One region of the Pseudomonas entomophila genome, then DNA from elsewhere that is predicted to be linked to it. Evidence: riboswitches for the same ligand, from Rfam matches in the RefSeq annotation. Region 1 holds a riboswitch; each other region holds the start of a gene.

Region 1 (5,350 bases):
TGTTGATGTCGCCCTGACGCAGCAGGCGCACCGCCTTGCTGCGGTGCTCGCCCGCCTCGGCGAAACCCAGGCGCTTGAGCCACACCCCGAGCCGCGCGCCCACCGCCTCGTCGACCGCGAACTCGAGGAACTCCACGCCGCCGTAGGTGCTGGCCGCCGGCGGCGCGAACAGCACGCCCGGTTCCACCTGCCGCGCTTCGTGCTCGAGCTGGCGGCGGGTTTTCTCCTCCAGGTACAACAGCGAGCGCAAGCCGTCCGCGGCATTCTGCCGGGGCGGCGCCGCGCGAAATCCATCGTTGAAGATTTCCAGCGACAGTGGGCCGCGATAGCCGGTGGCAAGTATCGGTGCGAGGAAACCGGCCAGGTTCAGCTCGCCCTGCCCCGGGAAACAGCGGAAATGCCGGCTCCACTCCAGCACGTCCATGGCCAGGAGCGGCGCGTCGGCCATCTGCACGAAGAAGATCTTGTCGCCGGGGATATCGCGGATGGCCCGGGGGTCGCCCTTGAGCGACAGGGTGTGGAAGCTGTCGAGGATCACCCCCAGCGCTGGGTGGTCGGCCTGGCGTACCAGGTTCCAGGCCTGCTGGTAGGTGTTGACGTGGCGGCCCCAGGCCAGGGCCTCGTAGCCGATACGCAGGCCGCGATTGCCGGCATGTTCGGCGAGCAGGCGCAGGTCGTCCACCAGCAGTTGCTCGTCGCCCAGGGCGTCGGGCTGCACGTTGCTGCACACCAGCACCAGGTCGGTGCCCAGCTCCTGCATCAGGTCGAACTTGCGCTCGGCGCGGTCGAGCTGCTTGTGCAAGCGGTCGCGGCGGCAGCCTTCGAAGTCACGGAAAGGCTGGAACAGGGTGATGGCGATGCCGAGGTCGGCGCACATCTTTTGCACCTCGCGCGGGCTGCCGGCGTAGTACAGCAGGTCGTTCTCGAAGATCTCGACGCCGTCGAAACCCGCGGCGGCGATGGCTTCGAGCTTTTCCGGCAGGGTGCCGCTGAGGGACACGGTGGCAATCGAACGCTGCATGCTGGGGTTCCTTGTTGTTGTGGGGCGTTCCTCTTTAGGAGCGGCTTCGGCCGCGATCATCCGCGAAGCAGATGCCAGGCACTGCAGCGCCTGCATCGCGGCTAAAGCCGCTCCTACAGAGGTCATGCCAGATCGATGAGGGCAGCGGTAACGACAGCCCATCAATCGGCCTGGCATGAGCGATTATTCGCAGGTAAAGTCACCCCGGCAACGAACTTTGTACGGAACAGTTAGTTTTCGTTCGATTACCGAACAAAACCCGTTCCGGCGAATTGATTCACCCACCCCCGTGAACAACCATGAACACCAGTCGCAGGCCCCGCCGGCCTTTCTCGCTGCCACGCCGGTCGTTCGGCGGGTCCTGCGCCGCACCGCCCAACGTCACCACATAATAAGTTCAATAAAACGGGTACCGACCTATGCTCACGTTCCTCGCCCTGCGATCCGCACCGTCACGTTCGTCTTCTCCTTATCGCCCCACGGTTCACGCGCCCTGTGCGCGCTGACCTTTCGGCCACCGACAAGAACAACGGAGACAACATGGCCCGCACAAGCTCCCAAGCCAAGAAAGCCACCGCCAGCGGATGGATCGGCTCTGCCCTCGAGTACTACGACTTCTTCATCTATGCCCAGGCCGCGGCGCTGATCTTCCCGCAGATCTTCTTCCCCTCCACCGACCCGAAAATGGCCATCATCGCCTCGCTGGCCACCTACGGCGTCGGCTACCTGGCCCGCCCGGTGGGCGCCTTCGTGCTCGGCCACTGGGGCGACACCCGCGGGCGCAAGAACGTGCTGCTGCTGTGCATGTTCCTGATGGGCCTGTCGACCATGGCCGTGGGCCTGCTGCCCACTTACCACGACATCGGCCTGCTCGCCCCGGCGTTGCTGGTGCTGCTGCGCCTGGTCCAGGGCTTCGCCGTGGCCGGCGAGATCTCCGGGGCCAGCTCGATGATCATGGAGCACGCGCCGTTCGGCCGCCGTGGCTACTACGCCAGCTACACGCTGCAGGGCGTGCAGGCCGGCCAGGTGATGGCGGCGGCGGTGTTCCTGCCGCTGGCCTACTTCATGCCGAGCGAGGCCTTCAACGAATGGGGCTGGCGCATTCCGTTCCTGATGAGCGCGCTGGTGCTGTTGGCCGGCTTCATCATCCGCAAGGAGGTCCACGAAACCCCGGCCTTCGTCCAGGAAGAGCAGCAGGACAAGGTCGCCAAGTCGCCGATCAGCGAAGCCTTCCGTCACAGCTGGAAGCACATGGTGCTGGTGATGTTCATGGCGCTGATGAACGTGATCCCGGTGGTCGCCACCATCTTTGGCGCGGCCTACGCGGTGCAGCCGGCCTACGGCGTGGGCTTCGACAAGAGCGTGTATCTGTGGATCCCGGTGGTGGGCAATATCGTCGCGGTGCTGGTGATCCCCTTCGTCGGCAACCTCTCCGACAGGATCGGCCGCCGCCCGACCATGATCGCCGGTTGCCTGGGCTCGGGCCTGCTGGCGTTTGTCTACCTGTATGCGATCAGCATCCACAACGTGCCACTGGCCTTCGCCGCCTCGATCGTCATGTGGGGCATGGTTTACCAGGGCTACAACGCGGTGTTCCCAAGCTTCTACCCCGAGCTGTTCCAGACCCGCTACCGGGTTTCGGCCATGGCCATCGCGCAGAACGTCGGCACCATGCTCACCGCCATGCTGCCGGCGCTGTTCGCCACCGTGGCACCGCCGGGCTCGGACAACATCCCGCTGGTGGTGGGCGGGCTGGCATTCTTCATCACCTGCGTGTGCGCGTTCGCGGCATACCTGGCGCCGGAGACCCACCGGCTGGCCATGGAAGACCTGGGCAACCCGCAGGCAACGCCCATGGCGCAGGAAGCCTATGAAGCCAACCGCAAGGGCAACCTGAAAGCGTTCGGGCATTGAACGCCGCGGGGCAGACCTGTCGCGCACTGACAGTGCCTGGCCCATCCAGATGATTGACTCCCCCCTCGTTCGATGGTCAGATGCGCGCCAGTTTCAGGTGTCCTGCGCCGCCGTGCGCAGGGTGAAACGGGAAGCCGGTGAGTCGTTGTCACGACAAGTCCGGCGCTGCCCCCGCAACGGTAAGCGAGCGACCCCTTCGACAGACCACTGTGCACCCGCATGGGAAGGTGAAGGTTTCATGCCCCTCGCAAGCCCGGAGACCGGCCTGAAGCCTTACTTGGCAACCCGCGGTGGGCGGGCGCAGGCCGGTCATCGCGTGCGCGCCTGCGTATGTGGTTCGCCTTTGCGTGTTTTCCACCGGGATCCATTCATTCCTGCAGCAGTGGAACGACATGTCCCGATTCAACAAGCTTCACACCCTGGCGGCCTGCCTGGCCGTCTCGCTCCCGGCCCTGGCCGACGACCACCAGGGTGCCCCGCTCACCCTGCCCTCGACGGCGGTCACCGAGACCCGCGAGCCCTCGGCCATCGACCTGGCCACCCCGACCCAGGCCGGTTCACGGCTGAACCTCAGCGCCCTGGAAACCCCGGCCAGCACCAGCAGCATCAGCGCCGAGCAGATCCTGCAACGCAACAACCTCACCGTGCAGGACGCCGTGACCCGCTCCCCGGGCATCACCTTCATCGGCACCCCCGGTGATGGCGGCACCGGCCTGTCGGCGCGCGGTTTCAGCGGCCAGGGTTCGGTGATGACACTGTTCGACGGCGCGCGGCTGTACACCGGCGCCGGCACCCTGACCTTCCCGGTCGACCCGTGGATGGTCGAGCGCATCGACGTGCTGCGCGGCCCGGCGTCGGTGCTGTACGGCGAAGGCGCCACCGGCGCGGTGGTCAACGTGATCCCGAAAAAACCCTTCGCCGGCGAGATCCACAACCGCCTGCGCCTGGGCTACGGCTCGTGGGATCGCCAACAGCTGGGGCTGGACAGCGGCGGCAGCCTGAGCGAACGCCTGAGCTACCGGGTCACCCTCAACAAGCAGGAAGGCAACGGCTGGGTCGACCGCACCGACTCGCGCAACCTGTCGCTCAGCGCCGCCCTGCGCTTCGATGCCAGTGACGACCTGAGTTTCACCCTCGCCCACGAGCGTGGCGACGCCGAGCCGGCCAACTACTTTGGCACGCCGCTGATCGACGGCCACTACCGCGACAGCCTGCGCAAGAAGAACTACAACGTGCAGAACGACGTGCAGCGCTACCACGACGAGTGGACGCGCCTGACCACCGACTGGACGCTCAGCGACACGGTCTCGGCCAGCAACCTGCTGTACTACATCAAAAGCCGCCGCCACTGGCGCAACGCCGAGGACTACACCTGGAACGCCGATGAGGGCCTGCTGCAACGGGGCAGCTACCTGGAGATCAAGCACAACCAGGAGCAGCTCGGCGACCGCCAGAGCTTCACCTTCGACCACGGGCTGTTCGGCCTTGCGAGCAAGACCGTGGTGGGTGTCGAGTACAACAAGATCCGCTTCAACGTCGACAGCAACGCGCCCTACAACGACGACGGCGTCGACCTGGTCGACCCATGGAACCCGGCACCGAGTGGGTTCCACAGCGCCTCACCGCTGCGCCCGCAAAACCTTTCCACCACCCACACCGTCGCGCTGTTCGCGGAAAACCGTACCCAGTTGACCGAGCGCCTGTCGCTGGTCACCGGCGTGCGCCGCGACCAGAACCACATCGACCGCGACAACCTGATCGATGGCTCGCGCAGCGACGTCAGCCTGCGCGGCGGCAACTGGCGCGCCGGGCTGGTCTATGCGCTCAGCGACGATCTGTCGGTCTACGGCCAGTACTCCACCAGCGAGGACGGCGTCGGCAACCTGATCAGCCTCAGCCAGAAACAGATGGACTTCGACCTCACCGAGGCGAAGCAGACCGAGTTCGGCGTCAAGCAGCGCTTCTGGGACGGCCAAGGCGAATGGACCCTGGCGGCCTACCACATCGTCAAGAAGAAGCTGCTGGTCTACGACCCGGCCAGCAAGACCCAGCAGCAGGCCGGGCAGCAGACCTCCGACGGCCTGGAGGCCTCGCTGGAACTGGCGCTGGGCAACCAGTGGCAGCTGTCGGCCAACGCCGCGCTGGTGCGGGCCAAATACGACGAGTACCTGCAAAGCACGGCGCAGGGGGTGATGGACCGTGCCGGCAACCGCCCCGCCAACGTGCCGCGGCGCACCGCCAACCTGTGGCTGAGCAAAGGCTTCGGTCAGACGCTGGATGCCGGCGTGGGCCTGCGTTATGTAGATGAGCGCTATGCCAGCGTCGACAACGAACAGGCCGTGCCGGGCTATACCGTGGTGGATGCCAACCTCGGCTGGCAGGTGCTGCCGGACGTGCGTCTCGGCCTGCAGGTGA
Region 2 (5,350 bases), 380 kb from region 1:
CCGTGGGGCGGGACCAGGTCCGGGTCGTGGTACACCGCACTGTGGTCGACCTGGTAGCCCCTGGCCGGCTGGATGCCAACGAAGGTCAGGCCGTAGCGCAGCCCGGCGACCATCATGCGCCCGGAGCGGAACATCGGGTCCTGCTCGGGCGGCCCCCAGCGCTCGAGCACGGCGCGCTGGTTCGCCTCGGGCAAAGCGGCGAAGGCACTCTGGTAGTCCGCCAGGCTCAGGCTCTGGGCGCAGGGGCGGTGGTCCAGGTGGTCGAGGTCGTTGGTCACCCCACCGAGCAACTGGTGGATCAGCTCGGTACCGCTGCCCGGCAGACCCGCCACCGGATAGTCATTCGCCTGCAGGGCCTGGAGGATGTTCAGGGCGGCGCCCGGCGTGTCCAGGCCGACGCCATTGCCGATGCGCCCATCGCGGGTCGGGTAGTTGGCCAGCACCAGGGCGATGCGCTTCTCCTGGTTGTCCAGGCGCGCCAGCTCCACCCAGCGCCGCGCCAGCTCGGCGACGAAGTCCATGCGTTCAGGGTGGGCCCGGTAGCAGACCACGTCGGCCTGGCTGCGCTCGCTGCGCCAGGCCAGGTCCTTGAAGCTGACCGGCCGGGTGATGATGCGCCCGTCCAGTTCCGGCAAGGCGATGTGCATGGCCAGGTCGCGGGCACCCAGTCCCTGCTCGCTCTGTTCCCAGGCAGGCTGGTTGTCCTGGGCGCAGATCGCCTGCAACACCGGCACGTCGCGGCGCAGCGGGCGCAGGTTGGGCTGTTCGGGGCTGGACAGGGCGAAGCCGGTGGTGTTGATCACCACTTCGGCCTCGACCGCGTCGAGCCAGTCTTCAACCTGATCGAGGCAAGCGCGCTCCTTGAGGCTGGCCACGGCGATCGGCAGCGGATTCAGGCCGCAGGCCTGCAGACGCTGGCAGAACACGTCAATGAACGCGGTGTTGGCCGCTTGCAGGTGCGAGCGGTAGAACAGCAACGGCGCCACCGGGAACGTCGGGTTCCATTCTGCGTACCAGTCCTCGGGCACCGCGCTGGCCTTGTTCGGGTGGTAGACCGCGGTGCGCGGCAACGGTTGCGGCTCCTGCCACGGATAGTCACGCCCGAGCCACAGGTTGGCCAGGCAGTTGAACAGGTTGACGGCGTTGGCCTTGCCGCCCTGGCGCAGGTAGTGCCAGAGCCGCTCGGCCTGCTCGCCACGCACCGTGCCCAGGTCGGTCAGTTGCGGATCGGGGCGATCATCGCCCGGCACCAAGATCAGTTGCACGCCTCGGTTGGCCAGTTCCACCAGTTGCTCGACACCATAGCGCCAGTAGCCGACGCCGCCGTGCAGCGAGACCAGAATCACCTTGGCGTGGCGCAGCACCTCGTCGACATAGAGATCGACCGAGGCATGGTTCTGCACCTGCATGGGGTTGGCCAGGCGCAGGCTGGGAAAGTCCTCCGGCAACTGCTCGGCGGTTTCGGCCAGCAGTGCCAGGTGCGAATCACCGCTGCAGAGGATCACCAACTCGGCGGGAGTCTGGCCGAGATCGGCGATGCTGTCGTCCGGCACGAAGCCGCCGGGCTGGGTCCGCAGCAGGTGCATGGGTCAGGCGCCCAGGGCCTGGCGCAGGCGCGCTTCCAGTTGCGCGGCATCGAGGTCCTGGCCGATCAGCACCAGGCGGGTGATGCGCGGCTCTTCGTTGCGCCAGGCGCGGTCGAAGTGCTTGTCGAAGCGGGTGCCCACGCCCTGGATCAGCAGGCGCATCGGCTTGCCGGGGATGGCGGCGAAGCCCTTGGCGCGCAGGATGCCGAACTCGGTGACCAGTTGCGTGAGGGCGTCGAGCAACAGGCTTTCGTCGGCTTCGGGCAGGTCGAGGGAAATGGAGTCGAAGGCGTCGTGGTCATGGTCGTCATGGTCATCGCCATCGTGGTGCGAATCGTGGTGGGTGCGCCGGCCATCGATATGCGCCTCGGACTCGGCACCCACGCCCAGCAACACCTCCAGCGGCAGGCGACCGCTGCTGGCCTCGATCACCTTGACCGCCGGCGGCAGCTCTTCGGCCACTTCGGCGCGGACCTTGGCCAAGCCTTCTGAATCAATCAGGTCGGCCTTGTTCAACACCACCAGGTCGGCGCTGGCCAGTTGGTCGGCGAACAGTTCGTGCAGGGGCGACTCATGGTCGAGGTTGGGGTCGAGCTTGCGCTGGGCGTCGACCTGGTCCGGGTAGGCGGCGAAGGTGCCCGCTGCCACGGCCGGGCTGTCGACCACGGTGATCACCGCGTCGACGGTGCAGGCGTTGCGGATTTCCGGCCACTGGAAGGCCTGGACCAGAGGCTTGGGCAGCGCCAGGCCGCTGGTTTCGATGAGGATGTGGTCCAGGTCGCCGCGACGGGCCACCAGTTCGCGCATCACCGGGAAGAACTCTTCCTGCACCGTGCAGCACAGGCAACCGTTGGCCAGCTCATAGACGCGGCCATTGGCCTCTTCTTCGCTGCAACCGATGCTGCACTGTTTGAGAATTTCGCCATCGATGCCCAGCTCGCCGAACTCGTTGACGATCACCGCGATGCGGCGGCCCTGGGCGTTGTCGAGCATATGGCGGAGCAAGGTGGTCTTGCCCGAGCCGAGGAAGCCGGTAACGATGGTGACGGGGAGCTTGGCCAGTGTTTTCATGTCGCGGTGCCCTTGGCGGCTGTGGCGCGGGCATGCAGGACGATAGCCACGGGCCGTGCCGGCCTGGCTGGTTCGCCACCGGATCACCCCGCCCGGTTGAAAGTCGAAAACGTCACGAGGCAGGTCTCCTGGCTCGCACTGCGCCGACAAGAATGCCAGCTGGATGGCGCCTTCCCGCGCGTGCGCAGTGGCTGTGCCGATCCGTTCCAGTGCCTACAGTTGCGGGGGCAGCCGCGGCATCGACCGCGTTCCCGTCTTAGCTCCGGCCAACGCCGGAGAACCTCGAAGCGGCAAGGCTACGCAGAGCCTGCCTTGCGGTCAACCGCCGCCGCCATTGACGCAAGGTTCGCCCCATGATTTGCTAGCGCACTGCGTTCAGGTGCCCCCTTGGGGTGAAACGGGAAACCGGTGCGTCACGCGTCTCTTTGCAAGAGGCCGGACAATGCCGGTGCTGCCCCCGCAACGGTAAGCGAGTGAAGCGTCTTGACCACTGTGCCCGTCGACACGGCATGGGAAGGTGACGCCAACAACGGAGCCCCGCTCCACCTCGCCAGCCCGGAGACCGGCCTGACGCCACATGAACACCCCGCGGTGGGCGGGCGCTGTCGCATACCTGGGCGAGCTTCGCCCGGGGTCGCCGCGCTTGCCCGTTGCCCCAATGCCCGACAAAAGCAACAGCAGAGGAACGCGTCATGCCCATCACCAGCACGAAACACAGCATCGCCACCCCCGTCAGCCTCAGCCAGCGCATGATCATCGCCATCGGTGCCAGCCTGCTCGGCCTGTGCCTGGTCTACTTCGCCGGTTTCTCGCACATCGAGGCGGTGCACAACGCCGCTCATGATACCCGCCACAGCGCCGCCTTCCCCTGCCACTGAGTACGCCCGCATGATCACGCGCATCGCCCGTACCGCGGGCTTCAGCGGGCTGCTGGCCGCCCTGCTGTTGACCCTGCTGCAAAGCTTCTGGGTCGCTCCGCTGATTCTCCAGGCGGAAACCTACGAGAACGCCGCCCCCGCCGCCGAACACCACGCGCATGGCGAGGCCGCCGCGCCCCACGAACATGAGCACAGCGCCGAAGCCTGGGCGCCGGAGGATGGCTGGCAGCGTGTGCTGTCCACCACCGGCGGCAACCTGGTAGTGGCGGTAGGCTTCGCCCTGATCCTTGCCGCGCTGTACAGCCTGCGCGAGCCTGGCCGTGTCAGCACCGGCGCGCTCTGGGGCCTGGCCGGTTTCGCCGTGTTCTGCCTGGCCCCGACCCTGGGCCTGCCACCCGAACTACCTGGCACTGCCGCCGCCGACCTTGGCCAACGCCAGACCTGGTGGGTCGCTACCGCCGCTGCAACCGCAGCAGGTTTGGCATTGCTGGTGTTCGCCCGTCACTGGCTGCTCAAGGTGATCGGCGTCGCCCTGCTGGTCATCCCCCATGTCATCGGCGCGCCGCAACCGCCCGTGCATGAGAGCCTGGCGCCGGAAGCCCTCGAAGCGCAGTTCAAGATCGCCTCCTGGCTGACCAACGCCGCCTTCTGGCTGGCGCTGGGCCTGCTCAGCGCCTGGCTCTACCGTCGCTCCAGCCACGCTTGATGTCCCTGCATCCCGCTCAGCCGGCGTTGTACGCCGGCTTTGGCTGCCGTCGCGGCTGCCCGGTCGAGACACTCTCGGTGCTGCTGCGCCAGACCCTGACCCTTCACGCCTTGCCCCTTTCCTGCCTGCGCGGCATCGCCAGCATCACGCCCAAGGCGCGTGAGCCCGGCTTGCTGGCGCTGGCTGAGCGCCTGGGGTTGCCGTTCATCTGCTTCGATGCCCCACATCTGCTCGGTTTCGAAGCGCAGCTCACCCAGCGCTCCGCCGTCGCCTACGCCCAGACCGGCTGCTGGGGCGTAGCCGAAAGCGCGGCACTGGCCCTGGCCGGCCAGGCATTCACGCCGCCACGCCTGCACATCCCGAAACAGACCCTGGCTGGCGCCACCCTGGCCCTGGCCATCGGCGGATAATCCGCCCTCCCACCTGCAAGGAATTCCCATGACGGTCTACTTCATCGGCGCCGGCCCCGGCGACCCGGAACTGATCACGGTGAAGGGCCAGCGCCTGATCCGCCAGTGCCCGGTGATCATCTATGCCGGCTCCCTGGTGCCTCCCGCCGTGCTCGAAGGGCACACCGCCCAGACCGTGATCAACAGCGCCGAACTGCATCTGGAGCAGATCGTCGAGGCCATGCGCCAGGCCCACGCCGCTGGCCACGATGTGGCTCGGGTGCACAGCGGCGACCCCAGCCTGTACGGCGCCATCGGCGAGCAGATTCGCCACCTGCGCGAGCTGGCCATCGATTACCAGATCGTGCCGGGCGTCACCGCGACCGCTGCCAGCGCCGCCCTGCTGGGGTGCGAACTGACCCTGCCCGACGTGGCGCAAACCGTGATTCTCACCCGCTACGGCGACAGCTCGCCGATGCCACCCGGGGAGCAGTTGGCCGACCTGGCCCGGCACCGCAGCACCTTGGCCATCCATCTGGGGGTCAAGCACCTCGCCCGAATCGTCACCGAACTGTTGCCCCACTACGGCGCCGACTGCCCTGTCGCGGTGGTGCACCGCGCCACATGGCCGGACCAGGACTGGGCCAAGGGCACTCTGGCGGATATCGTCGAGCGCGTAGCGGCCAAAGGCTTCCGGCGCACAGCGCTGATCCTCGTCGG
Region 3 (5,350 bases), 1.1 Mb from region 1:
GCGGCGAGACCGCGTTGCCGCTGTACGCGGTGATGGTCTGGATCAACCTGGGCAACGGCATGCGCTTCGGCTCGCGCTACCTGGCCATCGCCACCGTGCTGGCCCTGGGCGCGCTGGTGGCGGTGTGGTGGTTCACGCCCTACTGGCAGCAGCAGCCGTTCCTGCTGCCCATGCTGCTGACCACCAGCACGCTGATCCCGTTCTACGCCCACCTGCTGCTGGAGCGCACGCGCAAGGCCACGGCCCTGGCCGAGGCCGCCACCCGCGAGAAATCCCGCTTCCTGGCCCAGGCCAGCCATGACCTGCGCCAGCCGATCCACTCCATCGGCCTGTTCACCGCCTGCCTGCGCGAGGCGCGCCTGGGCGATGAGGAGCGGCGCCTGGTGGACAGCATCGACCGTTCGCTGCTCAACGTCTCGCAACTGTTTCGCTCGATCCTCGACCTCTACACCCTGGACAACGGCCGGGTGCAACCGAAGTTCGAGACCTTCGCGGTGGATGGCTTCCTGCGCGAGCTGCTGCGCCAGAACGCCGAGGCGGCGCGCTGGGCGGGGGTGGAAATGCGCCAGGTGGCCAGCCGGCACTGGACCCGCGCCGACCCCGGGATGCTGGCGACCATGGTGCAGAACGTACTGTCCAACAGCTTCAAGTACGCCGCCGGCCGGCCGTTGCTGGTAGGGGTGCGGCCCTGTGGCGAGGGGCTGGCCATCGTCATCTGCGACCAGGGCCGGGGGATCGCCGAGGAGCACCAGGGCAAGGTGTTCGAGGAGTTCTACCGGGTGCGCGAGGCCCGCGACAAGGACGTCGAAGGCGTTGGCCTGGGGTTGTCCATCGTCCAGCGCCTGGGCCGCCTGATGGGGATGGCGGTGAGCTTGCGTTCACGGCCTGGCCACGGCACCACAGTGCGCCTCAGTGGTTTGCCCAGGGCTGTCGCGCAGATGCCGAAACTGGCCATCGACCCGGCCTTGCAGGCGGGGCTGCTCACCGGCTTGCGCGTGTGCCTGGTGGAGGATGACCACAATGTCCTGCAGGCCACCTGCGCGCTGTTGCAGCGCTGGGGCTGCGAGGTGCAGGCCCACGATTCGGCCGAGGGCCTGGCCAGCGACTGTGACGTGATCGTCGCCGACTACGACCTGGGGCCGAAGGCCACCGGCATCGACTGCATCGATTACCTGCGCGCCCAGCGCGGCTGGGCGGTGCCGGCGCTGATCATGACCGGGCACGATATCGACCGGCTGCAGGCGGCGTTGCAGGCGCGGGGGATCGCGGTGCTGGCCAAGCCGGTGCGCCCCGCCGAGCTGCGCGCAGCGCTGCGGGGGCTGCGTGGCGTGGCGCCAGAACCTAGCCGCGACGGCGCAGCAGCGCGATGAAGAACAACCCGCCGATGGCCGCCGTGGCGATGCCGATCGGCAGGTCCTGGGGGGCGATCAGGGTGCGCGCGCCCATGTCGACCCAGACCATGAACAGCGCCCCCAGCAACGCGCAGGTCGGCAGTAGCCGGCGATGTTCGGCGCCGACCAGGCGCCGGGCCATGTGCGGCAGCATCAGGCCGACGAAGCCGATGGCGCCGGACAGCGATACCAGCACCCCGGTGAGCAGCGCCGTGCCGACGAACACCTGGGCGCGCACGCGGCGGGTGTCGAAGCCCAGGCTCACGGCGGTCTGCTCGCCGCTCATCAGGGCATTGAGCGCCCGGGCCAGGCTCATCAGCAAGATGAATCCGGCGAGCACGGCCAGGGCCGGCAGCCACAGCAGCGACCATTGCGCCAGGCCCAGGCCACCCAGCATCCAGAACATCACCGAGCTGGCGGCGTGGGGGTCGCCGGTGTAGAGCAGCAGGTTGGCCAGCGCCATCACCACGAACGACACCGCCACGCCGGCCAGCAGCAGCCGCTCGCTGTCCAGGCGGCCGCGCCGGCTGGCCACGCCCAGCACCAGCAGCATGCAGCCCAGGGCGCCGAGGAACGCCGCCAGTGGCAGGCTCAGCACGCCGGCGAAGGGCCCGAGGAACAACACCACCAGCACGGCGCCCAGCACGGCCCCGGAGCTGACCCCCAGCAAATGCGGGTCGGCCAGTGGATTGCGTGTCACGGCCTGCAATGCGGCCCCAACCTGCGCCAACCCGGCGCCCACCAGCGCGCCGAGCAGCACCCGTGGCGCGCGGATCTGCCAGACGATCTGCTCCTGGCCACGGCTGAAGTTGCCGGCCTCGGCAAGCCCTACCTGCTTCAGAACGATGTCCAGTACGTTGGCCAGTGGCACCTGGGCCGCGCCGAAACCGAGCGAAACCAGGCAGGACAGCAGCAGGGCGGCCACCAACCCGACGAGCAGCAGCCGGTAGGCCGTGGGGCTGCGTAGCGGCATCACGGCCGCGCCTGCGCGAACAGTTGCGGGTGCAGGGCAGCGGCCAGCTGTTCGATGGCATCGGCGTTGTCCACCGAGGGCGTCACCTGCAGGTAGGACAGCACCACGAAGCGACGTTCGCGAATGGCTTTCACATCGGCCAGCGCCGGGAGCTGGAGCAGGAAATCGCGCTTCTGCTGCCAGGTGGTCGGCCCGTAGTCGACGATCGCGATTATGTCGGGGTCGCGTTCGACGACGCTTTCCCAACTGACTTCGGTCCAGCTGGCTTGCACGTCGGTCATCACGTTGTCGCCGCCGGCCGCCGCGATCAGCGCCTGGGGCATGCCCAGGCTGCCGGAGGTGGTGGGGCGGTCCTCGCCGCTGTCGTAGAGGAACACTTTGGGGCGGTCGTGGACGTTGGCGAGGGTCTTGGCAACCTTGGCGATACGCCCGCGCAACTGGGTGACCAGCGCCTGGGCCCGTGGCGCCACGTCGAAGATGCGCCCGAGGTTGTCGAGGTCGGTGTAGAGGTCGTCGAGGCTTGCCGGGTGCCGGGGCATGATCCGCGAGCAAGACTCGCTCAATTCGTAGACGGGGATACCGAACGACGCCAGGCGCTGCGGTGTGAGCGTCCCGCCGACCTCCATGCCGTAGCCCCAGCCGGCGAACAGGAAGTCGGTGTCCACGTCCAGCAGGTTCTCCACCGATGGGTAGCGTGGCGCCAGTTCCGGCAGGCCCGTCAATGCCTGGCTCAAGGAGGGGGCAAGGGTTTTCCAGCCGCTGATGCCGCTGTAGCCGATCATCCGCTCGCGCAGGCCGAGGGCCAGGAGCATGCCGGTCAGGTTGATGTCGTGGCTGACCGCCCGTTGCGGTGCCTGCTGGAAGGTCACCGTGCGGTCGCAGCTGCGTACGTTCACGGGGTAGTCGCTGGCTGCCGCCACGAGGGGCAAGGCGGCGAGCAGGGGGAGTAACGATCGCTTCATGCGGGGCTGATCCAGGTGATGCGCGGGTGATGGGCCAGGGGGTGGCGGTCGACCAGGGCGCGGGTGCCGAAGACTTCGGCCAGGCACTGCTCGGTCAGCACCTCGGCGGGCGTGCCGCCGGCTTTGATGCGGCCTTGCTCGATGACGTACAGGCGGTCGCAGAAGGCCGCGGCCAGGTTCAGGTCGTGGAAGCTGGCCAACAGGCCCAGGCCGGTGCCGCGCAGGTGCTGCAGCAGGGCCAACTGGTAGCGCGGGTCGAGGTGGTTGGTCGGTTCGTCGAGCACCAGCAGGCGCGGTTGCTGGGCCAGGGCCCGGGCCAGCAGCACACGCTGCTTTTCGCCACCGGACAGGTGGGCGAAACCTTGCTCGGCGCGGTCTTCCAGGCCCAGTTGGCGCAAGGCGGCCTCGATGGGCGCCGGGTCGCCGTCGCCGTCGAGCCAGCCAAGGTGCGGCGTGCGGCCCATGGCGACGACGTCGCGCACGCTGAGGCCGAAGTCTTCGGGAAACTCCTGCAGCATCACCGCGATGCGCTGGGCCACCCAGCGCGGCGGGCGTTGCCAGACATCCTCACCCTCGAGCAGCACGCGCCCGGCCTGTGGGCGGTTGAAACGGTAGGCGCAGCGCAGCAGGCTGGTCTTGCCGCTGCCGTTGGGGCCGATCAACCCAACGAACTCGCCGGGGCGCACTTCGAGCGTGACATCGTCGAGCAGGCAAGGCTCGCCGGTAGCGGGTGACCAGTGCAGGCGCTCGATGCGCAGGAGGGGTGAAGACATGCGGACGCGCCCGTAGCGAGAAAGTGAAGCCCGGCGAGGTGGACGCATGAAGGCATTGCAGGCAGCGGGCTGCCCCAAGACCGGCACGCGCCCGCCCACCGCGGGAGTTGCCAAACAGAGGTTGCAGGCCGGTCTCCGGGCTTGCGAGGCGCACGGGCATTCACCTTCCCATGCCGTTGGCACAGTGGTCTGTCGAATACCTTGCTCGCTTACCGTTGCGGGGGCAGCGCCGGACTTCTCGCTGAACGAGGCACCGGCTTCCCGTTTAACCCCTGGCACGGCGGCCAGGGACACCTGAAACAAGGGGCGCATCTGAGCATTTATGCGCGGGCGAGTCAATCAAGGTGGCGCGCAGCCTGGCGGTCGTAGTGCTGCTGGGCCAGCTGTATCGCAGGCATGTTCGACTCCGCCCAACGTGCCAGGCGCTCGACCGTGTCGCCCAGGGTCGCGCCCAGTTCGGTCAGCGCGTACTCGACGGTGGGCGGCACGGTGGGATGCACTTCACGCTCGATCAGCCCGTCGCGCTCGAGGCGCTTCAGGGTTTGCGACAGCATTTTCTGCGAGATCCCGGCCATGTCCCGGCGCAGTTGGTTGAAACGCACGCGTTCACCGGCGCTGAGGCGGTCGATCAGCAGCAGGGCCCATTTGTCCGCCAGGCGGTCGAGCACCATCCGCGCGGGGCAGGCGAGGGCGAATACGTCATAGGCGGGGCATTCCCGGTAATGGGCCATACGGGGTTACTCCAGGGTGACCAGGTGAGTGGAAAGTGCCTTCTTGAGGGCTTGGCGCCAACTGGATAGGCTTGTCTGCATGGTTCGCGGCCGCGCCATGCCTTCTCTGACGACACTTTTAGGAATTGAACATGAATACCGAATCCAAGGTTTCGGGGCTGCGTGCCGGCCGCTGGTTGACCCCTCTGGTGCTGGCGGCTGCCGCGAACCTGTCCAGTGCCGGCGAACTGGTCACGCCAGCCGTGCTGGTGGTCGACCACAGCCCGCCCAAGGCACAGCTCGAACAGCAGATCCTCGCCGCCCGGCGCTACGACACCTTCTGGAATACCGGCGACGAAGCCATGGCCCGCGCCGCGCTGGCCACGGACTTTCGCGACAACACCCTGCCGGCGGGGCGGCCGCAAGGTATCGAAGGCCCGCTGAAAGCCTCGAAGGCCTTCCGCGCGGCGGTGCCGGACCTGCGCTGCGAGGTGTTGCAGATGATCGTTGCCGGTGACCGGGTTACCGCGGCCCTGCGCTT

Evidence for each region. Region 1 has a riboswitch for cobalamin ahead of IM733_RS03455 (TonB-dependent receptor). Riboswitches for the same ligand answer to the same signal wherever they lie in the genome.
Region 2: it holds a riboswitch for cobalamin, as region 1 does, so the genes downstream of both, IM733_RS05190 (CbtB domain-containing protein) here and IM733_RS03455 (TonB-dependent receptor) in region 1, are expected to answer to the same signal.
Region 3: it holds a riboswitch for cobalamin, as region 1 does, so the genes downstream of both, IM733_RS07900 (ABC transporter ATP-binding protein) here and IM733_RS03455 (TonB-dependent receptor) in region 1, are expected to answer to the same signal.

The regions. Positions count from the first base shown of each region.
Region 1 is NZ_CP063832.1:759,156-764,505, reverse strand. Features, by position in the region: gene quiC (3-dehydroshikimate dehydratase QuiC) at 1-1,021, opposite strand, end outside; gene IM733_RS03460 (MFS transporter) at 1,562-2,935, shown strand; cobalamin riboswitch at 3,014-3,218, shown strand; gene IM733_RS03455 (TonB-dependent receptor) at 3,328-5,350, shown strand, end outside.
Region 2 is NZ_CP063832.1:1,137,008-1,142,357, reverse strand. Features, by position in the region: gene cobN (cobaltochelatase subunit CobN) at 1-1,586, opposite strand, end outside; gene cobW (cobalamin biosynthesis protein CobW) at 1,590-2,657, opposite strand; cobalamin riboswitch at 2,759-2,957, opposite strand; cobalamin riboswitch at 3,018-3,242, shown strand; gene IM733_RS05190 (CbtB domain-containing protein) at 3,350-3,535, shown strand; gene IM733_RS05185 (CbtA family protein) at 3,546-4,241, shown strand; gene IM733_RS05180 (cobalamin biosynthesis protein) at 4,241-4,651, shown strand; gene cobM (precorrin-4 C(11)-methyltransferase) at 4,680-5,350, shown strand, end outside.
Region 3 is NZ_CP063832.1:1,856,615-1,861,964, reverse strand. Features, by position in the region: gene IM733_RS07915 (ATP-binding response regulator) at 1-1,370, shown strand, start outside; gene IM733_RS07910 (FecCD family ABC transporter permease) at 1,342-2,364, opposite strand; gene IM733_RS07905 (ABC transporter substrate-binding protein) at 2,364-3,326, opposite strand; gene IM733_RS07900 (ABC transporter ATP-binding protein) at 3,323-4,099, opposite strand; cobalamin riboswitch at 4,209-4,412, opposite strand; gene IM733_RS07895 (winged helix-turn-helix transcriptional regulator) at 4,435-4,830, opposite strand; gene IM733_RS07890 (ester cyclase) at 4,962-5,350, shown strand, end outside.